One region of the Paenibacillus xylanilyticus genome, then DNA from elsewhere that is predicted to be linked to it. Evidence: riboswitches for the same ligand, from Rfam matches in the RefSeq annotation. Region 1 holds a riboswitch; each other region holds the start of a gene.
The links. A riboswitch is a leader RNA that binds a small molecule or an ion and turns the genes downstream of it on or off. The one in region 1 is predicted to bind cobalamin.

Region 1 (4,274 bases):
TGATGCCGTTACCGAAAGTTTACAAGCTGGACAGGCGTGGAAAGAGAGGAATAGCAAGCGATGATATCTCTGAGTCAGTGGGCAGACTGGCCCATATGGGCAGGAATGACAGGGGCATGGATTATTTTGGCAGCATACATACTGGATCGCCTCATAGGAGATCCGCGCTGGATTCCCCACCCGGTGATTGGCATGGGCAAAGGAATTTCTGCACTGGAGCGGACCATCAGAAAACGAGTGAGCAGTGATCAGGGGCTTAAACGGGCAGGGATGCTTTTTCCGATCGTCATTGCTGGTGGTGCATTTGTGCTTACTTGGGGAGTGTTGTACATCCTGGGACTTGTTCACCCAGTGATTGCCGTTATCGCTGAAGTGGTACTGATTGCCACCACCATTGCTTCCAAAGGACTGAAGGATGCAGGCATGGAAGTGTATCGTCATCTGAGAGAAAGGGATTGGCCTGCGGCTAGACGTTCACTCGGCATGATCGTGGGGCGGGATACAGCACATCTGGATGAACCGGAAGTGGTGAGGGGAACTGTGGAGACTGTAGCGGAAAATATCGTGGATGCCATCGTTTCACCGCTGTTCTATGCCCTGATTGGCGGTGCTCCGCTTGCGATGGCCTATCGGGCCGTCAATACACTGGATTCCATGGTTGGTTATAAAAATGAAAAGTACTTGCATCTCGGCTGGGCCTCTGCTCGTCTGGATGATTGGGCGAACTGGATTCCGGCGCGGCTTACCGCCTTGCTGCTCATTACGGGTGCATGGTTCATGAGATTGAACGCAAAAGGTGCTGCACGCATGGTTCGCCGGGATGCCCGATTGCACCCCAGCCCGAACAGTGGATTCCCGGAGTCGGCCGTTGCGGGAGCGCTGGGCATCAGGCTTGGCGGGCATAACGTCTATCACGGTGTGGCTTCTTTTCGAGCCTATATGGGCGATCAGACACGGCTAATGGAAGCAGAGGATATCGTGCGGACCACGCGTTTGATGTTCTGGTCGGCGGGAGCTTTTGTGCTGTTATGCTGGCTGGTAACGTTCGGCATCTGGACAGCTGGAGGTGCGCTGTTATGGAAGTAGAATCCGGGAAGCATGGAACAGGAGCGCGGGAGATCGTGTTTATCCGTCATGGGACAACTTCTTGGAATGTGGAAAAGAGATATCTCGGACATACCGATATCGGTCTCCTGCCGGATGCAGAGCGGGAACTGGCGCCGCTTCGCGAGTCCATTCGCGGAATCACATGGGATGCGCTATATTGCAGTGATCTGCTGCGCTGCCGGCAGACCGTGGAACGAATTGCTCCGGTACAAGCAGGACAAGTACAGTATGATCCGCGTCTGCGTGAGATTGATTTTGGGCAATGGGAAGGGATGACTTACAATGAGCTCAAGGGCAATCCGCTCTACCGGAATTGGATTGATGCACCGCAGGATGTGACGCCACCGGGCGGCGAGCCTTGGCAGGCTTTTGCTGCGCGGATCGACTCTTTCGTGAAGGAGTGTCTTGTGTCCGTTTCGCCAGAGGAACATATCGAAGAAAATTATGTTCCTGCGATTGCCGTTGTTACCCATGGCGGTGTCATTCGGTATGCCATGTCACGTCTCATACCGGAACTGGGATTCTGGGATACGCAGGTCATTCCGGGGCAAGCCATTAAGGTTCGGCTTGAAAAAAGCGGAAATCGCTGGGTTTCAAGCAGGGTGTCTTTTCCGTGAATCGGGTTGTAAGGATGTGCAATATAACCTATAATCACAACAGAAGTGTGACTTCAGCATGAATACATATCTCGTTATGCGCTTAAGCGCTGAGGGATGGGACATGCTCACTTGAATGGTTACTATATCAGCGACCACGGGTCCCTTGTGCGCAAGAAGAGCTCATCGAGTTAATGCAAACGATGAACGGCACAAAGGGTGAAATAGGGAAGCCGGTGTGAATCCGGCACGGTCCCGCCACTGTAAATCAGGACAAGCAGTCCTGTAAGTCAGGTTACCTGCCCTGGACGTACAAACCGGTGTTCCTTCGAGGAAAGGACAGCGTTTCGGGCAATTCTATGTGCATGAACAGCGGGTACGCTGTAGATGTGCAGATCGCCATATGCGAGACGTCATCCCTGATCCTGACGTAAGGATCGGGGATTTTTTTGTTCATATAGGATGAACCTGTAAGCTTTACACTAGACCACTACGATTGCAGTACCGTCTTCCGATCGCTGTTATCCCCAGATTTCTTTGATCCCCTTATTAAAAGGGGAAATCCGGTGATAAAGGCGAACACTTCGTTTCTCCAGATCGGTTCTGCACTCTCCGTTAACGTGTAAATGTTGCAGTTCAAACCTTATATAGGAACACCAAAGTATGGGGAGTAAGAGTTTGAGCATGTCGCAAGAAATAGTACAAATAGAGAAGGGGAGAATGAACAGAATGAACATCAAGAATTGGAAAGGCATGGCGTCCCTGCTGACAGCAGCGATGCTCACACTGGCTTTGGCCGGATGTGGAAATGCAACAACGAACGAGGGAACAGGTACGTCTACGCAGCAGCCGGCACAGGAGCAATCCCAAGGCCAGGAGCAGACGGATCTCAAAACACAATATCCACTTACGGTAACGGATGCAACTGGTGAATCCTTCACGTTTGAGAAAGCGCCAGCCAAAATCGTATCCGTGTCTCCGGCAGAAACTGAGTCATTGTTCGCCCTTGGACTGGACGAGCAGATCGTAGGCGTATCCGACTATGACGATTATCCGGAAGCTGCAACGACCAAACCGAAAATGGGCGGTGTGTCGAAGCCCAATGAAGAATCAATTATCGCAGCTGAAGCAGACATCGTATTTACAGGCATCTCCATGAGCGAAGAGGCTGTGACCAAGCTGCGCGAGCTGGGTATCACCATTTTCAAAACAGATCCGAAATCGATAGACGATGTCATGAACAACATCGAAACGTTCGGAAAAATCACGGATCATCAGGAGCAGGCACAGGAGCTCATCACGAAGATGAAACAAGATGTAGCGGACGTAACCGAAGCGGTTAAGGCTGTGAAGTCGGAAGATCAGAAAAAGGTATATGTTGAATTCTCCCCAGGCTGGACTGTGGGTAAAGGCGAATTCATGGATGAACTGATTACGGTAGCCGGTGGAATCAACGTTGCTTCCGACCTCGTGGGCTGGAATGAAATTAACGAAGAGAACATTATTGCTTCCAATCCGGATGTCATTCTGTACGCCAATGATGTTATTGATGAGAACTCCAAAACATTGGATCAGATCATCAAAGAGCGCAGCGGCTGGGATCAAATCACAGCAGTGAAAGACGATGCAGTCATTGGCCTGGATGCCAATCTGCTAAGCCGTCCGGGTCCACGTGTAACAGAAGGTTTGAAAGCTGTAGCCAAAGCGATCTATCCTGACCTGTTCCAATGAGTAAAAAGCTGGCAGTGTACGGAACAGCCGGAATTCTGCTGCTTGTGCTGACTGTGCTGATCTGTACGGGCATCGGTTCAGTGGCTCTGCCTGTCCGTGACATTGCAGGTATTCTGCTTCATCACATGCCATGGATTGGAGACTGGATCACGCCCGACTGGAGTACGGCAGCCGAGCAGATTATATGGAAGGTCAGGTTCCCGCGGGTGCTGCTTGCTGTACTCGTGGGTGCATCGCTGGCCATCGCCGGAGCGGGCTTCCAGGGGGTCCTTCGTAACCCGCTGGCAGATCCGTTTACGCTTGGCGTATCGTCTGGCGCATCGGTGGGTGCTGCTTTTCTGATTTTCTTCGGATTGCAGTATGCACTGATCGGAATCTGGACCTTGCCGCTCGTTGCGTTTTTGACGGGCGTGCTCACATTATGGTTTGTGCTCGCCCTGGCTCGTGAAGGGCGCAAAATACCGACGCACAGCCTGATTCTGGCTGGTGTGGTGATGCAAAGTTTTCTGGGAGCGGTGGTCTCCTTCCTGTCGACCATGTCGAAACAGACAATTAACGAAATTATATACTGGACGATGGGAAGTCTGGCTCTGCGTGGGTGGTCGTATACGGCCATCCTTTTCCCGTATTTTATACTCGGTCTGATTTTCCTCTGGAGCCGTGCCCGTTCCTTGAATGTGCTTGCACTGGGGGAACGGCAGGCTGCACATATCGGTGTCCAGGTGGATGGACTGAAGCTATCCGTCCTTGCCGTAGGAACACTGCTTACCGCCGGGGCGGTCTCGGTTTCGGGTGTCATTGGATTCGTAGGTCTTGTCATCCCGCATATTCTTCGGCTGA
Region 2 (4,274 bases), 1.3 Mb from region 1:
TAGCGAAGATTAATCCTGGAAAGGCCATCAGCGTATCGGATAACCGCATCAGCACTGTATCTGTCAGCCCACGGGCAAAACCCGCGATAACACCAATGGCTACACCAAGCACAAACACAATTCCGATCATCATAAATGTAAGCAGAAGCGACGTCCTGGCCCCGTAAAGGATACGGGATAACACGCAGCGTCCAAGCTGATCAGTTCCAAGCGGATATTCCGAGCTGGCTGGCTGCAGCACCTTGGCAAAATTCGTTGCCAGTGGATCATGCGGTGCGAGCAGCGGCGCAATCATGGCGAGAATGACCCAGAGAAGGGTCAGTGAACATAGAAACGTGAACCAGCGATGCTGTGTCAAAATAAGCTTAAATTCTCTCATTTTAGACATCCACGTCCAGTCGAATCCGCGGGTCATGCAGATGTGTCCAGAGATCAACCATCAGATTCAGCAATACATAGATGGTTGCCATCCAGATGACATAGCCCTGAATCAGGGGATAGTCTCTTGTAAAGATGGCATCCACCGCCATCTGCCCTACACCCGGCCATACGAACAAACTTTCCACAATGGCTGCCCCTCCGAGCAGGGCGCCTGTGGACATGCCCATGAGCGTAACGATGGGCAATAATATATTGGGTAAAATATGCTGCAGCATAATGACTCTCTCCTTCACTCCTCTGGCTCTGGCCCCCGTGACATAGTTCTGGGACATCTCTTCCAGAATGACCGTACGGATCTGCCTGATATATTGGGCGATTAGAGGTAACGCCAGTGTGCATGCAGGCAATATCAGGCTGTTCCAGCCCGAACTCCCCATGACGGGCAGCAGCTTGAGCTGTACGCCAAACACCAGCATGAGCAGCATCCCAAGCCAGAAGCTGGGCATGGACAACCCGGCAAACGAAAACAGGCGTATGACGTAATCCAGCACGTTGTTTCTGTAGACGGCGGACAAAATGCCCAGTGGAAACGCAATCAGAATGACCAGCACCAGGGCACTTCCTGTTAGCCGAAGCGTGGCTGGAAGCCTGGACAGCAGAATGTCGAGCACAGGCCTGTCGTATTTATAGGACGTTCCGAAGTCTCCGGTAAGCACCTGTCCCAGCCAGCTTCCGTAGCGTATCCAAAACGGCTGATCCAGTCCCAGCTGGACACGCACCTGCTGTACCAATTCGTCCGACGGTGTGACCCCTGTAGACATGAGCATAAGCCTTGCCGGGTCCCCCGGAGACAGATAAGTCAGCAGAAACGTCAGAAACGAAATGCCGAATAACACGGCTGCCAGCTGAATGAATCTTTTCACAATATATCTACTCACATGTCTGACATCCTCTCCCCAATCTCCAACCCCGTACATGACTTGTCCATGCATATCAAAAAAGACGTCTCTCTCCGCTAGTACCGGATAAGGACGTCTTAAATAAACAGATTTCCAGAAAAAATCATGCTCTCTAAACACCTTCCTATCTCCCGTAGGTACTACTGTGTTGTTAAACTAGGCAGGTCTCCTGGCTCCAGAATCCTCGTCATTGCAGCACCTTCCCGGCCTAAACCAGTGGCATAACGCTGCATGACTCCTCTGTTACAGTGGCGGGACCGCGCCGGCATCACACCGGTCTTCCCTATTAAGCTTCTACCCGAAGGTATAGCACCCAGTTCCACATATTCAATTGAAATGCATTCTGTACCAGTATAGCTGGCTCACAGATAATGATCAAAGCATTTATTCAAATTTGAAACAGCTCGTCAGCCTATTCCCGCTCTCTCGAACCTTTCGGGGAGACTCCTGTCACGCGCTTAAACATCTTGGAAAATAAAAGCGGATCCGTATACCCCACGGAGTGGGCAACCTCACTGACCGAAAGCGTTGAACTCTGCAGCAGCTCTGCTGCGCGATTCATCCGGTATTCAAGAAAAAAGGCTTGCAGCGACTTCCCGTACTTCTCCTTAAACAGACCGGACAGATACGTACGATCCAGACGCACGGACTGCGCAATATCAAGGATGGACGTCTTCTGGCTGTACCTGTTCTCCATAAACTGAACGGCTTGCCTGATGTATTCATCCTTGGTGGAAAGAGGCCTCTGTGGCTTGTCCTCATCAGGGGAGGAGGAGATCAGTTCAGCCATTAATCGGTACAGCAGGCTCTGGCTGAATACATCTCCACCATTGCGCAATGTGGCCTGAACCATGTTTTCATATAAACCATCCATTACCTCTGGATCGCTAGCTTCAAATACAGGGGATGCTGGACTCAGGTTTGCCCGCTGCATGAATGTCTTGGCATGTACGCCCTTAAATCCGAACCAGGAGTATGTCCAAGGATCATTCGCATCGGCCTCATAATGAATGATCGTACCCGGCAGAATGGCAAAGCCCTGACCCTGCGTCAAATGGTACTCCCTGTCTTCCATACGAACGGTTCCCCGTCCCTCATGAATGTAATGAACCACATAGGAATCTCGTACCCCCGGACCCCAATAATGAGACGGATCACAATTCTCCCAGCCGAAAAATAGCAGCACCAGCTCCATCTGTGTCCAGTCCATGGGCACCACGTTCATCTCGATTGGACTCACCTTCTCACCCCTTCTCTTCTTCCGCATCAACATGTGTCTTACTTTAGATTATAACAGGTATATTGGTTAAATATCAGCTGAAAGCGGGACCAAAAATGGGATTATGCCATATATGGGTGAGGTTGAGCCATAGTTATATAAGCCGGATCGGCCTATAGTTGGGGTACACCATTATTCAGGGAGGCTGGACTTGTGATGAACAAAATTACGTTTCTCGGTGCAGGCAGCACCGTTTTTGTCAAAAATGTATTAGGTGACGTCATGATGACCGAAGCACTGCAGGATTTTGAATTGGCCTTGTTTGATATCGATGCCGAACGGCTGAATGATTCGGAGCGACTGCTGACCAGTATGGGCCGTTCTCTTGGAAGCCGTTGTTCCGTAAAAAAATACACAGACCGCAAAGAAGCACTGCGCGGTGCCAAATATGTGATTAACGCCATTCAAGTGGGCGGATATGATCCATGTACAATTACGGACTTCGAAATACCGAAGAAATACGGACTGCGTCAGACCATTGCTGACACCCTCGGCATTGGCGGTATCTTCCGTAATTTGCGTACCATTCCGGTCATGCTCGACTTTGCCCGGGACATGCAGGAAGTGTGTCCTGACGCCTGGTTCCTGAACTACACCAACCCGATGGCCGTCCTGACCAATGTCATGAACGTGCATGGAGGGATCAAAACGGTAGGTCTGTGCCACAGCGTGCAGGTATGCGTGCCTCACCTGTTTGAAGCACTGGGAATGGATCAGACAGGCGTAGTTGCAAAAGTGGCAGGAATCAACCATATGGCCTGGCTGCTGGAAGTAACGAGAGATGGCCAGGATCTGTATCCGGAGATTAAACGTCTGGCGAGGGAGAAACAGAAGGAGCAGCATCATGATATGGTGCGTTTCGAGCTGATGAATCGTTTTGGATATTACGTAACGGAGTCCTCCGAGCACAATGCCGAGTATCATCCATACTTTATCAAACGGAATTATCCGGAATTGATCGAACGCTTCAACATCCCGCTGGATGAATATCCGCGCCGCTGTGTGAATCAGATTGAAGGATGGAAGGAAATGCGCGAGAAGCTGTTTGCCAGTGAACATATTGAACATACGCGCAGCCGTGAATACGCTTCGCACATCATGGAAGCTATGGAAACGAACCGTCCATACAAAATCGGCGGTAATGTAATGAATACCGGCCTGATTACCAACCTGCCTCGTGAAGCCTGTGTCGAGGTGCCATGTCTGGTGGACGGGTCCGGAATCAGCCCAACATACATTGGCGACCTGCCTCCACAGCTGGCAGCACTAAACCGCACCAACATCAACACGCAGCTGTTGACAATTGAAGCGGCCATGACGGGCAAAAAGGAACATATCTATCATGCTGCCATGCTGGATCCACACACTGCTGCCGAGCTGTCCATTGATGACATCGTGGCCATGTGCGATGAACTGATCGAGGCTCATGGGGATTGGCTGCCGAAATATACATCCTAAAGCAAAAGATCATTTGTATTTCATTGATGATTAGAAAAGCGCCGAAGGCCTCTGCAAATCCAGGAGGCTCCGGCGCTTTTCTAATGGGTATGCTTGTTACAATTTCATACTAATCCTGAAGCAAAAAGCGATAGCCAATTCCCGGCTCGGTCTGGATGAATCGTGGCTGCGTAGGGTCTTCCTTTAACTTTTTGCGC
Region 3 (4,274 bases), 2.0 Mb from region 1:
TTAACTCCCGGTTTCCCTCCGGATCACGGCTGCCGTGTCCAACCAGCAAAATGGCATTCATCATGGCTTCTTCCTCCCCCGCCTGATCCATAGACCAGGCATCTCAATTTTAGGTTGTTCTTACTCGGTAAACGAGCCTTTTACGCAGGGTAACCTGGTTACCCAATCATCTCGATCTATATATAAGTGCATTGGAATTTTTCTGGTATAACTACAAATGCTGGTTATAAAATATCAGATGGTAACAACACTCGCGCGCGATCCCTAGTCGCCGCATACCGGGTTTACTTCCACGGTCACAGGCGCATCGACGTGACGGAAGCCTTGGATTACTCCAACCCGTTTGAAAAATTTATGGAACCTCTCATTGGGATGTCCCTTTTCCTTGTACTCCGCTACGATTCGCTCCACAATCCCGCCAATCTGATCACCTGGAATCCCTCCGGCTACCGGCTGGGCAGGGTGAGCGTTTCGTCCGAACTTCTTGCCGCCAAGGAACAGGTCGTATCCGCCCTTGCGGTAGACGATGCCGATGTCCTCGAGCACGGCACCGTAACATGCCATGCCGCAGCCATTCAGAGCCACGCTGGTCTCTTTCGGCGCACTAAGTCCGCCTATAACAGCCTGCAAATGATTGGCCATCGGAACGGCATCATCCTTCTCCATGTTGCAGAAGTCACAGGCCTTCACCTTGATAACGTCACCGATCGGCACCACGATAAAATTCGCTGCACGCAGTTCTTCTACCAGCTGATCCGGCTCAAAGGTCGGTACCCGCAAAATAATCTGATGCTCCGGCGTGTATTCCAGCTCGCCTTCTTCACTCGCGCATTGTGCCAGCAGCGCCATCTGGGCTGCGGTAAACTTCTTGTTGCCGACGCCAGGCGACACGCCAATCTCGAACAGCGGTGCCTTGCGTCCCGGCTCGGGTGCTGTCCGCACAGCAGCTGCCCCTGCAGTCTGCGGCGTCGCTGCTGGCACGCCTGACCCCGCCGCATCCAGCCAGCGGCTGGCTGCTTCGCCAGCGAGCTTGCCGCCTGCCGCAAGCCGCGTCAGTGCTTCGGCAGCCAGTTCGGCCGCACCGGCACGTGGCACCGCCAGGGCAGCACGAGGTGCGCCTTCCACCGCTCCAGGCCGCTCGGCTGCAAGCACTGCGGTGCTGCCGCCCGCTGGCTGAGCAGCAGGCAAGCCAGCGCCCTGCTGCCCTTGCGGTCCCATGCCCGTACTGGCGCTGGCGCCGCGCAGGGCTGGTTCCGCAGCTGGCTGCGCGGTCTGCGTATCGCGGACTGTGCCTGCTGCATCGGCGGAAGCGGCAGAACGTGCCTCCATCGCGCCGAGCGACCAAGGCTCAGCTTCCGTGCGGAGCCGCTCATGTGGTCTGAGCGGCTGTTCCACGGTATTCAGCGTGTATTTCCGCTGATATCCACGCGGTGTGACCATGAGTCCTTCGTACATCATGGTCGAGGAGTTACCAATAATCACGGTCGTCAGCATGCCGATATCATGGTTCAACATGTCTTCCAGCGTGGTCATCACGACATCCTGACGTTCACGATAGGCACTTTTTACAAGCCCCACAGGCGTCTGGGGACTACGGTACCGCAGCAGCATCTCCTGCGTCTCCACGATCTGGCGTGTCCGGCGTCCACTGCGAGGGTTGTACAGAGCAATGACAAAATCAGCTGATGCTGCTGCTTCAACTCGGCGAATAATCGTCTCCCATGGCGTAAGGTGGTCACTCAGACTGATCGTACATGCATCATGCATCACGGGTGCGCCAAGCAAGGAAGCACAGGATTGAATGGCAGATACACCCGGGATAACCTCAACGCCAACACCCGTTTCCGGCTTCCAGCCTTGCTCCATCAGCACCTCATACACTAATCCAGCCATGCCATACACACCTGCATCACCACTGGAGATTACTGCAACAATTTTGCCCAGCTCGGCCTGTCTGACCGCTTCCTGTGCCCGGCTTACTTCTTCGGTCATACCTGTCCGTACAATCTCCTGTCCGTCCAGGAGTGGACGAATCAGATCAACGTAAGTGTTATAACCAATGATGACCTCACTCTCCCGCAGTGCCTCCAATGCCCGGGTGGTGATATGCTCCATCGCTCCTGGGCCAAATCCGATAATCAGCAGCTTTCCTTGACTCTGCATTGCTTCTCCTCCTCCATCTCCCTGTTCACCCTTAGCACGTCAATCACATCTATATCATTGCTTCCTCAGCCGTCGTCTGCAGCCAGCTCTTGATGATTGAGTTGCTCCGTGCAGCTCAAGCCTCTTATCCCGGCTATTCCAAAACAGTGAAAAAGGACGGCTTGACCGACCTTCTTCTTCGCGGCATGTTCGATTAAATCCAGTTCCGGATCGACTGTAAAAAACAAAAAAATCCCATCCTTATAACGGATGGGATACGCATGTACGTACACTCAAGAAGACAGTCCACGGCCCCTATAGAGGATAGACCTGTGGCTGCATGGCCGCAAAGGGCCTGCCAGGCGAACCGGTTGTTCGCCCGTTTCCTGATTCTTCGTACACCACTCCTTTCCGCGAAGGGTTCGGTGACACATGCAAGGTAGGTCTCCTGGCTCTGGATCATCAGCTTCCTTTTCTGTCTTCCCCGGATGTCCGAGTGACTTGGATGAAAAGGGCTTCCCCATTACAGTGGCGGGACCGCTCGGGATTTGCACCCGATTCCCTGTTACCTCTTGCTCGACGCAAGAGCACCTTGCTTGTTTTCATGAATGATATTGCTTTCATCATAACACCGCTCAGGAAAAAATGTCCATGCTTATGATGCTTGTCCACAATTCTATGTTCAGACAAAACACAAAAAAGTTCTGATCCAGAACAGATCAGAACTTGAATGTTGATATCCATATATGTAGCTCTCATAACGATCTTATCGAATCCTTTAACAGACCTGCGTCCTGATCTACTTATCAGGATTTTTCTGCGTGTGCTGCAGCAACATATCGTCCCAGTTCAACGATGAGTGCTCCCATCTTTTCTTCCTCCGGAACAACAAGTGCTTCAATTCCTTCTTCACGCATGGCGTTTGCAGTCACCTTACCTACAGATGCAGGAATCACACCGTCCCGGAAAGCCTGCTGCATCTGTTCCAGCTTGCCTTGGGAAGCTGCGTATGCTGCCAGAAACCGTACTTGGGGGCCGCTGGTGAATGCTACGGCATCGACCTCATGCTGCACGATTTCATTCAAAAGCAGTTCCAGTTCGGCCTCTTCCGGTGGTACATGGCGATAAGGCAGAACCTGTCTTACTTCAGCACCCTGTTCTTCCAGCCAGTTGACCAGCTTCGGTGCAGTTTCTCCATGAAGCTGGAGCATGACTTTTTTGCCGGCAAGATTATGTGGCGCGAATTCTCGGATCAGTCCGTCCGTACTACCGTCATCATCCCGGACCAGCGGTGCAAGCTTGCGCTTGCGAAGTGAGTTCACCGTTTTGTATCCTCTTGCTGCAATGGAGGCTTCCGCCAAGACATCCAGCAGTTGACCAGCTATGTCCATATCCTCTGCCATTTCAAATATGGCATCCAGTCCCATGCCTGTAGTTAATACCGCCCAGTCGGGTGGATCAGAGATCAAGGAGACGAGACCGTCGCGTATGTTCCGATCATCCAGGAATACCGTTCCCTGTGCTGGCCGCACGAGTGGAATACCACCCATTTTCTCAACTAACAACGCCATTTCCTTGGATTTACGCGGTCCCGTCAGTGCTACACGTATACCGGCCAAATGTTGAGCCATTCATGTTCCCCCCAGTTCGTTCGTCCGAACGTCATTCGTTTGACTACAGTATACAGGGTAGTTTCATGGAGGGAAACCTTGTTTCACGTCATTTGGCGTGTTCTTCTATAACGATTTTTTATGATTGGCATCAGGAAGGCTGAAGCTCGCCCCCCTGCATTTCATCTTTTCCTGTGTTGTCTTCCTGATCGGAATTGCGTCCTTTCTTCTCCTGCTCATGCTGTTTTTGGGTTGTATCGCGATGGTTCTCTCCTTGGCGTGAGGAACCCCTTTCCTTTTTACGTGGTCGAAGAAACACAAAAAGAATGATTGGAAAGATCACTTCGAACAGAATGGCAATCCATGTCCATTCCCGCGTGAAGCGGAACAGCTGAATTGCATTTTTGAAAAACCAGAACGCACATACGAATCCTACCAGTGCAACAGGACCTGTCATGAGCTTCCCGGATACCTTAGGAATCATTCGCTTCAATCCCCAGCAGATAAAAAACAGATCAAAGG

Region 2: it holds a riboswitch for cobalamin, as region 1 does, so the genes downstream of both, nikB (nickel ABC transporter permease) here and F4V51_RS06910 (ABC transporter substrate-binding protein) in region 1, are expected to answer to the same signal.
Region 3: it holds a riboswitch for cobalamin, as region 1 does, so the genes downstream of both, cobJ (precorrin-3B C(17)-methyltransferase) here and F4V51_RS06910 (ABC transporter substrate-binding protein) in region 1, are expected to answer to the same signal.

What each region holds. Positions count from the first base shown of each region.
Region 1 is NZ_CP044310.1:1,549,611-1,553,884, forward strand. It holds gene F4V51_RS06895 (adenosylcobinamide amidohydrolase) at 1-64, shown strand, start outside; gene cbiB (adenosylcobinamide-phosphate synthase CbiB) at 106-1,086, shown strand; gene F4V51_RS06905 (histidine phosphatase family protein) at 1,077-1,724, shown strand; cobalamin riboswitch at 1,895-2,025, shown strand; gene F4V51_RS06910 (ABC transporter substrate-binding protein) at 2,433-3,434, shown strand; gene F4V51_RS06915 (FecCD family ABC transporter permease) at 3,431-4,274, shown strand, end outside.
Region 2 is NZ_CP044310.1:267,145-271,418, reverse strand. It holds gene nikC (nickel transporter permease) at 1-379, opposite strand, end outside; gene nikB (nickel ABC transporter permease) at 381-1,460, opposite strand; cobalamin riboswitch at 1,482-1,672, opposite strand; gene F4V51_RS01225 (AraC family transcriptional regulator) at 1,753-2,580, opposite strand; gene F4V51_RS01220 (alpha-glucosidase/alpha-galactosidase) at 2,776-4,077, shown strand; gene F4V51_RS01215 (response regulator) at 4,187-4,274, opposite strand, start outside.
Region 3 is NZ_CP044310.1:6,028,897-6,033,170, forward strand. It holds gene F4V51_RS26895 (sirohydrochlorin chelatase) at 1-61, opposite strand, end outside; gene cobJ (precorrin-3B C(17)-methyltransferase) at 265-2,163, opposite strand; cobalamin riboswitch at 2,563-2,752, opposite strand; gene F4V51_RS26905 (uroporphyrinogen-III synthase) at 2,949-3,773, opposite strand; gene F4V51_RS26910 (endospore germination permease) at 3,904-4,274, opposite strand, start outside.